One region of the Lelliottia sp. GFLA7 genome, then DNA from elsewhere that is predicted to be linked to it. Evidence: predicted binding sites of a transcription regulator. Region 1 holds the regulator's gene; each other region holds the start of a gene.

Region 1 (4,159 bases):
ATGCTGTCGCCCGGAATGGCAGCTTTAGTGGAGCCGCGCAGGAACTGCATCGCGTACCTTCTGCCGTCAGCTATACGGTACGTCAGATGGAGGAGTGGCTGGCGGTACCGCTGTTCGAACGCCGTCATCGCGACGTCGTTCTGACCCCCGCTGGCGTATGGTTTTTGAAAGAAGGCCGATCTGTTATCAAAAAAATGATGATCACACGTGAACAGTGCCAGCAGATTGCCAATGGCTGGCGCGGTCATCTTTCGATTGCGGTGGATAACATCGTAAAACCTGAACGGACGCGGCAGATGGTGGTTGATTTCTACCGCCATTTCTCGGATGTGGAACTTCGCGTCTCCCAGGAAGTGTTTAATGGCGTATGGGATGCGCTATCGGACGGCAGGGTGGAGATGGCGATCGGCGCGACGCAGGCCATTCCCGTCGGGGGGCGTTACGCCTTTAGGGATATGGGAACGCTGAGCTGGAGTTGCGTGGTGGCAAGCGATCATCCTCTGGCTGCGATGGACGGCCCGCTGAGTGACGACGTGTTGCGCAACTGGCCGTCGCTGGTGATGGAGGATACGTCGCGCTCGCTGCCAAAACGCATCACCTGGCTGCTTGATAACCAGCGGCGGGTCGTCGCGCCAGACTGGGAATCATCGGCAACCTGTTTGTCGGCGGGGCTGTGTGTGGGGATGGTGCCCGTGCATTTCGCACGCCCACGGATTGATCGCGGAGAATGGGTGGCGCTTGAGCTTGAAAATCCGTTCCCGGATGCGGCTTGCTGCCTGACATGGCAGCAAAACGATATGTCGCCTGCGCTGGCCTGGCTGCTGGATTATTTGGGTGATAGCGAAACGCTGAACAGAGAGTGGCTACGGGGGCCGGAATAACCGGCCCCGTAGAAACGATTAACGACGGTAATCGCGGAACGGACCGTCAGCGACGGAGCGACGTTCAATCAGGCGCGGATGGACTTCAATTGACTGAGACTCTTCACGTTTGCTGACGATACGATCCATCAGCATGTTGAATGCCGTTTCACCCAAAGAGTCTTTCGGCTGATGAATCGTCGTCAGCGCGGGAGTAAAGTAGCGAGCGTTGCGCACGTTATCATACCCGATCACGGAAATATCCTGCGGGACGCGCAAACCCAGCTCATCGGCTGCGCAAAGCGCGCCCATTGCCATAATATCACCGCCACAGAATACGGCAGTCGGACGATGCGGCTGCGAAACGATCTGCTGCATTGCGCGGTAGCCTGATTCGGGTTCAAAGTCGCCCTGGACAATCCAGTTTTCCGGAACGGTAATCAGCGCTTCTTCCATGGCTTTCATAAAGCCCGCCAGGCGGCCTGCACCGGTATTACGCTCGAGCGGACCGGGGATGACACCAATCTCGCGATGACCGCGTTCAATCAGATAACGGCCAGCCATGTAACCGCCTTCAAAGGCGTTATCGTTGACAGAATCGGTAAAATCAGCGCGTGTATCGCCCCAATCCATCACCACCATCGGGATATGACGGTACTCTTCCAGCATCGACAGCACGGATTCCGGGTATTCAGAACACATGACCAACAGGCCATCGACGCGCTTTTGCGCCATCATCGACAGGTAAGCGCGCTGTTTTTCCTGGCTGTTCCAGGCATTTCCCAGAATCAGGGTATAGCCTTTCTGGAAGCAGTTTTTTTCTACTGCCTCGATAATTTCGGCGAAATAGGCGGCTTCGCTGCTGGTCGCCAGCAGACCAATCGACTTGGTGTGATTTACTTTCAAGCTGCGAGCCACGGCGCTAGGGGAGTAGTGCAATTCTTTGATTGCAGCCCAAACGGCGTTGCGCGTCTCTTCCGCCACGAAACGGGTTTTGTTAATTACATGTGATACAGTTGTAGTGGAAACGTTTGCGCGTTTCGCTACATCTTTAATTGTTGCCATTAGCTGTCACTCCAGACCATATCCTAAGCTCCTGATAAATTGAGAGGTAAACGTTTGCCTTCTCTCACCCTAATCTCGCAAATTGAATTGCGATACGCCGGGAAAACGACACAGGACGTCAGGAGGGGGTCAGTGGCCGGTACGCTTATAAATTTAGCGTGGAATTTTGTCCTATCTTGATGAAAAGGGGAAGCGCAAAAACGGTTATGAGCCTAAATCCAGGAAGATTTTTGAGCGAAACTGTGTAAAAATGAGCAAGCTCACTTTTCATGTGGGGATTAAAAGGAGAAAAATTGATGAATACCGATCTTAAGTTTTCGTTAACGACCACAATTATCGTGCTGGGTTTGATTGTTGCGGCAAGTTTTACGGCTATTCTGCACTGATTCAGGCGGGGGAGAGCCTTCTCCCTCGTTTTCTTCCTTCTATTGTTACTCTCCCGACAATAATCTTTTGCCAATTTGTTAACTTCTCATTTTTTGTGATTGCTGTCATGCTTTCGACATATTTTTTCTGTGTCGCGTAATGACACGGTTCCCGGAGTTAATGAATGAAAATCAATTTTCCACTGCTGGCCCTCGCGATTGGCGCATTTGGGATCGGCACCACCGAGTTCTCCCCCATGGGGCTGCTACCGGTTATCGCTAAAGGGGTGTATGTTTCTATTCCTGCGGCGGGCATGCTGATCAGCGCTTATGCCATTGGCGTGATGATCGGCGCGCCTTTGATGACATTACTGCTTTCGCATCGTGCGCGTCGAAATGCGCTTATTTTCCTGATGGCCATTTTCACAGTGGGAAATGTGCTTTCGGCACTCTCTCCGGACTACACCACCCTCCTGTTGTCGCGCATTTTGACCAGCCTCAATCATGGCGCATTCTTTGGCCTGGGGTCGGTGGTGGCCGCGAGCGTAGTACCTAAGCACAAGCAGGCCAGCGCGGTCGCCACGATGTTTATGGGGCTCACGATAGCGAATATTGGCGGCGTGCCAGCGGCGACCTGGCTGGGTGAAGTCATCGGCTGGCGTATGTCGTTCCTCGCCACAGCGATGTTGGGTGTCGTGGCGATGATCGCGCTGTTCTTCTCGTTGCCGAAAGGCGGGGCGGGCGAGCGTCCGGACGTGCGCAAAGAGCTGTCGGTTCTGCTCCGCCCGCAGGTGCTGTCAGCGCTGTTGACGACGGTGCTGGGCGCTGGAGCCATGTTTACGCTCTATACCTATATTTCGCCCGTGCTGCACGATATCACGCATGCCACACCGTTCTTTGTGACGGCAATGTTGGTGTTGATTGGTGTGGGCTTCACCATCGGCAACTATCTTGGCGGCAAGTTGGCCGACCGTTCGGTGAGCGGCACGTTGAAAGGATTTTTAACCTTGCTGATCGTCATCATGGTCGCCATTCCATGGTTAGCACGTAATGAGTTCGGAGCCGCTATCGCCATGGTGGTTTGGGGCGCAGCCACGTTTGCGGTGGTACCGCCGTTGCAGATGCGAGTGATGCGCGTGGCGCACGAAGCACCAGGGCTTTCGTCTTCAGTGAATATTGGGGCGTTTAACCTGGGTAATGCGCTTGGCGCAGCGGCGGGGGGCGCGGTGATCTCCGCGGGGCTGGGTTACAGCTTTGTTCCGGTTATGGGGGCGATCATTGCCGGGCTGGGTCTGCTGTTGGTGCTGTTGTCCGGGCGCAAACAACCGCAACCGGCTTGCGCAACCGAGTGATAAAAACGCAGAAGGGTTACCCCTTCTGCGAGTCTTTTACGCCGCAAAGTTCTTCGCAACAAATTCCCAGTTAACCAGCGCCCAGAAATGTTCCAGATAGTTTGGGCGAGCGTTACGGTAATCAATATAGTAAGCGTGTTCCCACACATCGACGGTCATCAGTGGTGTGGCAGCAGTGGTCAACGGTGTTCCTGCGTTTGACGTTGACACGATTGCCAGTTTGCCATCCGCCTCTTTGACCAGCCAGGTCCAGCCTGCACCAAAGTTTTTAACCGCCGCATCCGTAAACTTCGCTTTAAAGTCTGCAAAGCCACCGAAAGCGTTATTGATGGCAGTTGCCAGCTCGCCAGTCGGTTCTCCGCCTGCGTTTGGCGCCAGACAGTTCCAGTAGAACGTGTGATTCCAGACCTGCGCGGCGTTGTTGAAGACACCGCCCTCTGAGCTGCGTACGATCTCTTCCAGGGTTTTCCCTTCAAAGGCCGTATCTTTGATCAGATTGTTCAGGTTGGTGACATAG
Region 2 (4,159 bases), on a different contig from region 1:
ATCCTCTGGCGCTGACCACGGCGTCGCAATCCATTTCCCATCGCCTCGCGTTAGTCGGCAATGCGGCGCAAACGCTGCATCCGATAGCAGGCCAGGGATTTAACCTGGGTCTGCGCGACGTGATGAGCCTGGCAGAGACGCTGGCACTGGCGTGGCGAGATCAAAATGATTACGGCGCATATGCCATACTCAGCCAATATCAGAAACGTCGTCAGACCGACAAAGAGGCCACCATTGGTGTCACCGATGGCCTGGTGCATTTATTCGCAAACCGTTGGGCACCGCTGGTGGCCGGGCGTAATGCGGGGCTGATGGCGATGGAACTATTCATTCCGGCACGTAACGTGCTGGCGCAGCGGACTCTTGGTTGGGTCGCGCGTTAAGGAGTTAACTCAGTGCAGAATGTTGATGTTGCCATTGTTGGCGGCGGAATGGTCGGGCTGGCTTTAGCCTGCGGTTTGCAGGGAAGCGGCCTGCGCGTTGCGGTTCTTGAAAGCACGCCACCGCAGCCCGTCGCCCCAGATGCACCGCCTGAACTTCGCGTATCGGCCATCAATGCCGCCAGCGAAAAGCTGCTGACGCGTCTTGGCGTCTGGTCAGATATCACGGCGTTTCGCGCAAGCTGTTACCACGGTATGGAAGTGTGGGACAAAGACAGCTTTGGTCACATCACGTTTGATGACGAAAGCATGGGCTACAGCCATCTGGGGCACATCGTCGAAAATGCGGTGGTTCATCACGCGCTGTGGCAAAAAGCGCAGCAAAGCTCAGATGTGACGCTGATAGCGCCCGCACAGGTGCAGCAGGTGGCCTGGGGCGAGAACGAAGCTTTCATTACGTTGCAGAGCGGCGAGATGTTAACGGCGCGTCTGGTTGTTGGCGCTGATGGTGCGAACTCCTGGCTGCGAAATAAAGCGGATATTCCACTGACGTTTTGGGATTACCGTCATCACGCGATGGTCGCGACGATCCGTACCACCGAGCCGCACGGTGGCGTGGCACGTCAGATTTTCCACAATGACGGCATTCTGGCATTTCTGCCGCTGAGCGATCCGCATTTGTGTTCCATTGTCTGGTCATTGATCCCGGAAAAAGCCCAGCAGATGCAGGACGCGACGCCGGAAGAATTTAATCAGGCGCTGTGCATGGCGTTTGATAACTGCCTGGGTCTGTGTGCGCTTGAAAGCGAGCGCCAGTTGTTCCCACTGACAGGCCGTTACGCGCGCCAGTTTGCCGCGCACCGTCTGGCGCTGGTGGGCGATGCCGCGCACACCATCCATCCCTTAGCGGGACAGGGTGTTAACCTGGGCTTTATGGATGCCGCCGAGCTTATCGAAGAACTGCGTCGTTTGCATCGTGAAGGGAAAGACATTGGTCAGCACCTTTATCTGCGCCGTTATGAACGCAGCCGCAAGCACAGTGCCGCGATGATGTTGGCCGGTATGCAGGGATTCCGCGAGTTGTTTGCAGGCGATAACCCGGCTAAAAAACTGCTCCGCGATCTGGGTCTGAAAATGGCCGATACCCTTCCAGGTGTAAAACCCCAGTTGCTTCGTCAGGCGATGGGTTTGAACGATCTGCCAGACTGGCTGCGCTAAGTTAGACCCCCATCACACTTTCGTTTCCCGGCTTCTGTGCCGGGAGATTTCTCTCATTTGAAATATTCTAATTTCACCCTCTAATTCGCATTAGATTATCTAATCCCGCGTTTTTTTCATGATGGAAAATCGGCATCTTTTACCACATTAAATATCACCATGAGCTAAATAAAATGGAATTAACATTGCGTTTACTCGGAGGTGATTGCATTTAGCCAGTGAATTATTCTGTTGGGTTTTTGCTGATTTTTAGTCATAAGCTAATGTGATGACCCGTTTTACCTTATGGTTAATCCCTGGTTTCGGTGGTAAGTTCAGGTAAAAGAGAACGTTTGCGTCGGCGTCCAGGCGTGATGCCAACGCCGGGTTTCGTGATGGATTTTTATACGAAACACAAGATAGCCCTGCTTATTCAACGAGGACAAGATGGCTCAACAAACTCCTTTATACGAACAACACACGTTATGCGGTGCACGCATGGTGGATTTCCATGGCTGGATGATGCCGCTGCATTATGGCTCACAAATCGATGAGCACCATGCCGTGCGCACCGATGCCGGTATGTTTGATGTGTCGCACATGACCATTGTCGATCTGCGCGGGAGCCGCACTCGGGAGTTTTTGCGTTATCTTCTGGCAAACGACGTCGCTAAGCTCAAGACTCCAGGCAAGGCGTTATACTCCGGCATGCTTAATGCCTCCGGCTGCGTCATTGATGACCTGATTGTTTATTACTTCACTGAAGATTTCTTCCGCCTCGTTGTTAACTCCGCCACCCGCGAAAAAGACCTCTCCTGGATTTCCCAACACGCTGAAAAGTACGCCGTCGAGATTACCGTTCGTGACGATCTGTCGCTGATCGCCGTTCAGGGTCCTAACGCGCAGGCGAAAGCCGCCACGTTATTCACCGATGAACAGCGCCACGCGACGGTAGGCATGAAGCCGTTCTTCGGCGTGCAGGCGGGTGATTTGTTTATCGCCACCACAGGTTACACCGGTGAAGCGGGTTACGAAATTGCAATGCCGAACGAGAAAGCCGCCAAATTCTGGCATGCACTGGTGGAAGCCGGTGTCAAACCTGCGGGTCTGGGCGCACGCGATACGCTGCGTCTGGAAGCAGGAATGAATTTGTACAGCCAGGAAATGGACGAGACCGTCTCTCCGCTGGCCGCCAACATGGGCTGGACCATCGCGTGGGAACCCGCCGATCGTGAATTTATTGGCCGCGAAGCGCTTGAGATTCAGCGCGAGAAAGGCACCGAGCAACTGGTCGGTCTGGTGATGACCGAAAAAGGCGTGCTGCGTAACGAGCTGCCTGTGAGATTCACCGATGAACTGGGCAATCAGCGTGAAGGCATGATCACCAGCGGTACTTTCTCGCCGACGTTGGGCTACAGCATTGCGCTGGCGCGCGTTCCGGCCGGCATTGGCGAAACCGCCATTGTGCAGATCCGCAATCGTGAAATGCCCGTTAACGTGACTAAACCGATTTTTGTTCGCGCCGGTAAGCCGGTCGCCTAATCATTTTTTATCAGGAGAATTCCAATGAGCAATGTGCCAGCAGAACTGAAATACAGTAAAGAACACGAATGGCTGCGCAAAGAAGCCGACGGAACCTACACCGTGGGGATCACCGAGCACGCGCAAGAGCTGCTCGGCGACATGGTGTTTGTCGACCTGCCAGACGTCGGCACGACCGTCAGTGCGGGCGACGACTGTGCGGTTGCGGAATCTGTTAAAGCCGCATCTGACATCTACGCACCCGTGAGCGGCGAAATCGTTGCCGTCAACGATGCGCTGAGCGACTCCCCGGAGCTGGTGAACAGCGACTCGTACACCGACGGCTGGATTTTCAAAATCCGAGCGGCTGACGAAGCGGAAGTGGAAGCGCTGCTGGATGCGACGGCTTATGCCGCTCTGCTAGAAAACGAGTAAATACGCGTCATCCTTGACGTTGCAGGTGCGCAGGCGTCCTCACTCACCTCAGTCACTTACTTATGTAAGCTCCTGAGGATTCGCAGCGTCGCCGCCTTCCTGCAACGCGAATGCTTTAGCGTATCAAGGCAAGACAATCACGATTTCTACATCGATTCACCGCACGTTTCAGGAACCATCGCTCATGACACAGACTTTAAGCCAGCTTGAAAACCGTGGCGCCTTCATTGAACGTCACATTGGGCCGGATGCTCAGCAACAGCAGGAGATGCTGAAGACAGTTGGCGCGGATTCGTTAAACGCACTGATTGGCCAGATCGTGCCGAAAGACATTCAACTCGCCACGCCGCCGCAAGTGGGCGAGGCGACAACGGAATTTGCTGCGCTGGCGGAACTGAAGGCCATTGCCGGTCTCAACAAGCGCTTTAAGTCTTACATTGGCATGGGTTACACCCCTGTGCAGTTGCCGCCAGTTATTCTGCGTAACATGCTGGAAAACCCGGGCTGGTACACCGCCTATACGCCGTATCAGCCGGAAGTCTCTCAGGGGCGTCTGGAAGCGCTGCTGAACTTCCAGCAGGTCACGCTGGATCTGACCGGACTGGACATCGCCTCGGCCTCTTTGC
Region 3 (4,159 bases), 790 kb from region 1:
CATTTCGGCGATCATGCGATCCACCAGCGCGACAAAGCTTTCACCATTTTCATTAGCGCGTTTAATGATTTTATCATCAATATCGGTGATATTGCGCACGTACTTCAGGGTGTAACCTAAGAAACGCAGGTAGCGAGAAACCACGTCGAATGAGACGAAGGTACGGCCATGACCAATGTGACAGAGATCGTAGACGGTAATACCACACACGTACATGCCGACTTCCCCGGCATGAATAGGTTTGAATTCCTCTTTTTGGCGCGTCAGAGTATTAAAGATTTTTAACATCAAAGATTCCATGTAAACGTGTGTGGATCGTAAAGACCGTATAATACCTATAATTCGGGATAGGATCAGCACGCAATGCAAGGTGATCGCATCCTGCGGTTATGCTATAACAAACCCCTATATGTGACCCTTATATGGGTCGAAGCACCACTATAACGGAACAGGATGAAAAAATGGTTACTTTCCACACTAATCATGGCGATATCGTCGTCAAAACTTTTGATGATAAAGCGCCTGAAACAGTTAAAAACTTCCTGGACTACTGTCGCGAAGGCTTCTACAACAACACGATTTTCCACCGTGTGATTAACGGCTTTATGATCCAGGGCGGCGGTTTCGAGCCTGGCATGATCCAGAAAGACACCAAAGAAGCGATCAAAAACGAAGCGAATAACGGTCTGAAAAATACCCGCGGTACGCTGGCAATGGCCCGTACTCAGGCTCCGCACTCTGCAACTGCGCAGTTCTTCATCAACGTAGCAGACAACGACTTCCTGAACTTCTCCGGCGAGAATCTGCAGGGTTGGGGTTATTGCGTGTTCGCAGAAGTGGTTGAAGGTATGGACGTTGTTGAGAAGATCAAAGGCGTTTCTACTGGCCGCAGCGGTATGCATCAGGACGTTCCAAAAGAAGACGTTATCATTACAAGCGTGACTGTCAGCGAGTAATTGGTGGCGACACTCTTTATTGCGGATCTGCATCTGCAAACAGAAGAACCGGCGATCACCGCCGGTTTTCTGCATTTTTTACAGGGTGAAGCGCGTTCAGCGGACGCCCTGTACATTCTGGGCGATTTGTTTGAGGCCTGGATTGGCGACGACGACCCGAATCCCCTGCATCATGACATGGCTGCGGCGATCAAAGCCCTGGTCGACTCCGGCGTTCCCTGCTATTTCATTCACGGCAATCGCGATTTTCTGATCGGCAAACGCTTCGCTCGCGAAAGCGGCATGACGTTGTTGCCCGACGAAAACGTGCTCGAATTATATGACCGCAAGGTCCTGATTATGCACGGCGACACGCTTTGCACCGACGACACGGGCTATCTGGCATTTCGCGCTAAAGTCCACACGCCCTGGATTCAAACCCTGTTTCTGGCCCTGCCTCTGTTTATCCGCAACCGTATCGCCGCCAAAATGCGTGCGGGCAGTAAAGCGGCAAACAGCAGCAAATCCATGACGATCATGGACGTCAACCCGCAAGCGGTCGTTGAGGCGATGGAAAAACATCGCGTGCAGTGGTTAATTCATGGTCACACCCATCGCCCGGACGTGCATCAACTCACCGCCAACGGCGAACCTGCGCATCGCGTTGTATTGGGTGCCTGGCACAGCGAAGGTTCGATGGTAAAAGTCACGTCAGAAGGCGTAGAACTCATCCAGTTTCCGTTTTAATCAACTCGCCTTTTTGCCGCCATTCCGGTGACGCAACCGTTTTCCTTGCCTGTATATCATGCTATTCTCTGTGCCCTAAAAGCAGTGTGTTCCGCACCACAGGAGTTTTAAGACGCATGTCCTCCCGCAATAATCCGGCGCGTGTCGCCATCGTGATGGGGTCCAAAAGCGACTGGGCTACCATGCAGTTTGCCGCCGAAATCTTCGAAATCCTGAACGTTCCGCACCACGTTGAAGTGGTCTCCGCGCACCGCACCCCCGATAAACTGTTCAGCTTTGCCGAAGGCGCAGAAGAGAACGGCTATCAGGTGATTATTGCCGGTGCGGGCGGTGCAGCACACCTGCCCGGCATGATTGCCGCCAAAACGCTGGTTCCGGTTCTCGGCGTACCGGTGCAAAGCGCAGCCCTGAGCGGCGTCGACAGCCTTTACTCCATTGTTCAGATGCCACGCGGCATTCCGGTCGGTACGCTGGCGATTGGTAAAGCGGGCGCGGCGAATGCAGCTCTGCTGGCGGCACAAATTCTGGCGACGCACGATAAAGCCTTGCATCAGCGCCTGGTGGAATGGCGTCAATCGCAGACCGACGAGGTGCTGGAAAACCCAGACCCACGAGGTGCAGCATGAAACAAGTTTGCGTTCTCGGTAACGGTCAGTTGGGTCGAATGCTGCGTCAGGCAGGTGAACCGCTGGGTATCGCCGTCTGGCCCGTTGGGTTGGATGCAGAACCAGAAGCCGTGCCCTTTCAGCAAAGCGTCATCACCGCTGAAATTGAGCGCTGGCCCGAAACGGCATTAACGCGTGAACTGGCGCGTCACAACGCCTTTGTTAACCGCGATGTCTTCCCCATTATTGCTGACCGTCTGACACAAAAACAGCTGTTCGATAGGCTGAATCTCGCCACCGCGCCGTGGCAATTACTCGCGAGTGAAAGCGAATGGCCTGCCGTTTACGATAAGCTGGGCGACTTGGCTATCGTGAAACGTCGCACGGGCGGCTACGACGGACGCGGCCAGTGGCGTTTGCGCCAGCACGAAACCGCAGAACTGCCGACGGATTGCTACGGTGAATGTATCGTTGAACAAGGCATCAATTTTAGCGGTGAAGTCTCGCTGGTTGGCGCGCGTGCGCATGACGGCAGCACAGTTTTTTACCCACTGACGCACAACCTGCATCAGGACGGAATTCTGCGCACCAGCGTCGTATTCCCGCACGCCGATGCCGGGCAGCAGGCGCAGGCAGAAGCCATGCTCTCAGCCATCATGCAAGAGCTGGGTTACGTGGGCGTTATGGCGATGGAATGCTTTATCACGCCTGCGGGTTTGCTGATTAATGAGCTTGCTCCGCGCGTGCACAACAGCGGGCACTGGACGCAAAACGGCGCGTCCATCAGCCAGTTCGAATTGCATCTGCGGGCGATTACCGACTTGCCACTGCCGCAGCCGGTGGTGAACAGCCCGTCGGTGATGATCAATCTGATTGGTACTGCGCTGAACTATGACTGGCTGAAGCTGCCGCTGGTTCATCTGCACTGGTACGACAAAGAGGTGCGTGAAGGGCGTAAAGTCGGTCACCTGAACCTCAACGATGACGATACGGATCGTCTGAGCGCAACGCTCGAAGCCATCGTTCCCCTGTTGCCGCCAGAATACGCCAGCGGCATTGCCTGGGCGCAGAGTAAGCTTAACTAGTTCACTTGCTCTAACTCTTTCGCATTTCAGAAGTGAATCCCCGGTCACAGTGACCGGGGTGAGCGAGCGCTGCCCACGCCTATGAAACGTGGATAATAACGGGTAAGTTGACCTTCCCTTTCCCCGGCGTACAATCCCCGCCCATTGCTATTTTGCTTTCCTCAGGAATTCATCATGAACGATGGGATGGACTATCGTGCGATCCTCGCGAACGATACCCCTTTAATTGACGTGCGCGCGCCCGTCGAATTTGCGCAGGGCGCGATGCCCGCGGCACTCAACCTCCCGCTGATGAACGACACCGAACGCGCTGCCGTAGGCACCTGCTATAAACGTCAGGGACCAGAAGCCGCGCTCGCGCTCGGCCATCGCCTGGTGAACGGTGAAACCCGCGAACAGCGTATTCACGCCTGGCGCGAAATCTGTCTGGCGAATCCGCACGGCTATTTTTGCTGCGCGCGCGGCGGACAACGCTCGCACATCGCGCAGGCATGGGTGAAAGAGAGCGGGATTGATTATCCGTTGATCGCAGGCGGCTACAAAGCGCTGCGCCAGGCGGCGATTCAGGCGACCGACGCGCAGGTGCAAAAGCCAATGGTGCTGATTGGTGGCTGCACGGGGAGTGGAAAAACATTGCTGGTAAAACAGCATCCCGACGGGATTGATCTCGAAGGGCTGGCGCATCATCGCGGCTCATCGTTCGGTCGCACGCTTCAGCCTCAGCTATCACAAGCCACGTTTGAAAATCATCTCGCGGTTGATCTGCTAAAGAAAGATGCGGCCCGCT

The links. The regulator PurR, encoded in region 1, represses purine synthesis genes. The targets are predictions, from matches to a motif close to CANGCAAACGTTTGCNTG.
Region 2: the regulator PurR is predicted to act here: its motif matches at 1,920-1,937, upstream of gcvT (glycine cleavage system aminomethyltransferase GcvT).
Region 3: the regulator PurR is predicted to act here: its motif matches at 1,712-1,729, upstream of purE (5-(carboxyamino)imidazole ribonucleotide mutase).

What each region holds. Positions count from the first base shown of each region.
Region 1 covers NZ_JBWLAQ010000001.1:188,525-192,683, reverse strand. The annotation lists gene punR (DNA-binding transcriptional activator PunR) at 1-881, shown strand, start outside; gene purR (HTH-type transcriptional repressor PurR) at 900-1,925, opposite strand; gene cydH (cytochrome bd-I oxidase subunit CydH) at 2,222-2,311, shown strand; gene AC07RN_RS00945 (MFS transporter) at 2,476-3,642, shown strand; gene sodB (superoxide dismutase [Fe]) at 3,679-4,159, opposite strand, start outside.
Region 2 covers NZ_JBWLAQ010000004.1:213,883-218,041, reverse strand. The annotation lists gene ubiH (2-octaprenyl-6-methoxyphenyl hydroxylase) at 1-383, shown strand, start outside; gene ubiI (FAD-dependent 2-octaprenylphenol hydroxylase) at 396-1,598, shown strand; gene gcvT (glycine cleavage system aminomethyltransferase GcvT) at 2,025-3,119, shown strand; gene gcvH (glycine cleavage system protein GcvH) at 3,144-3,533, shown strand; gene gcvP (aminomethyl-transferring glycine dehydrogenase) at 3,718-4,159, shown strand, end outside.
Region 3 covers NZ_JBWLAQ010000001.1:979,776-983,934, forward strand. The annotation lists gene cysS (cysteine--tRNA ligase) at 1-288, opposite strand, end outside; gene ppiB (peptidylprolyl isomerase B) at 462-956, shown strand; gene lpxH (UDP-2,3-diacylglucosamine diphosphatase) at 960-1,682, shown strand; gene purE (5-(carboxyamino)imidazole ribonucleotide mutase) at 1,799-2,308, shown strand; gene purK (5-(carboxyamino)imidazole ribonucleotide synthase) at 2,305-3,372, shown strand; gene mnmH (tRNA 2-selenouridine(34) synthase MnmH) at 3,547-4,159, shown strand, end outside.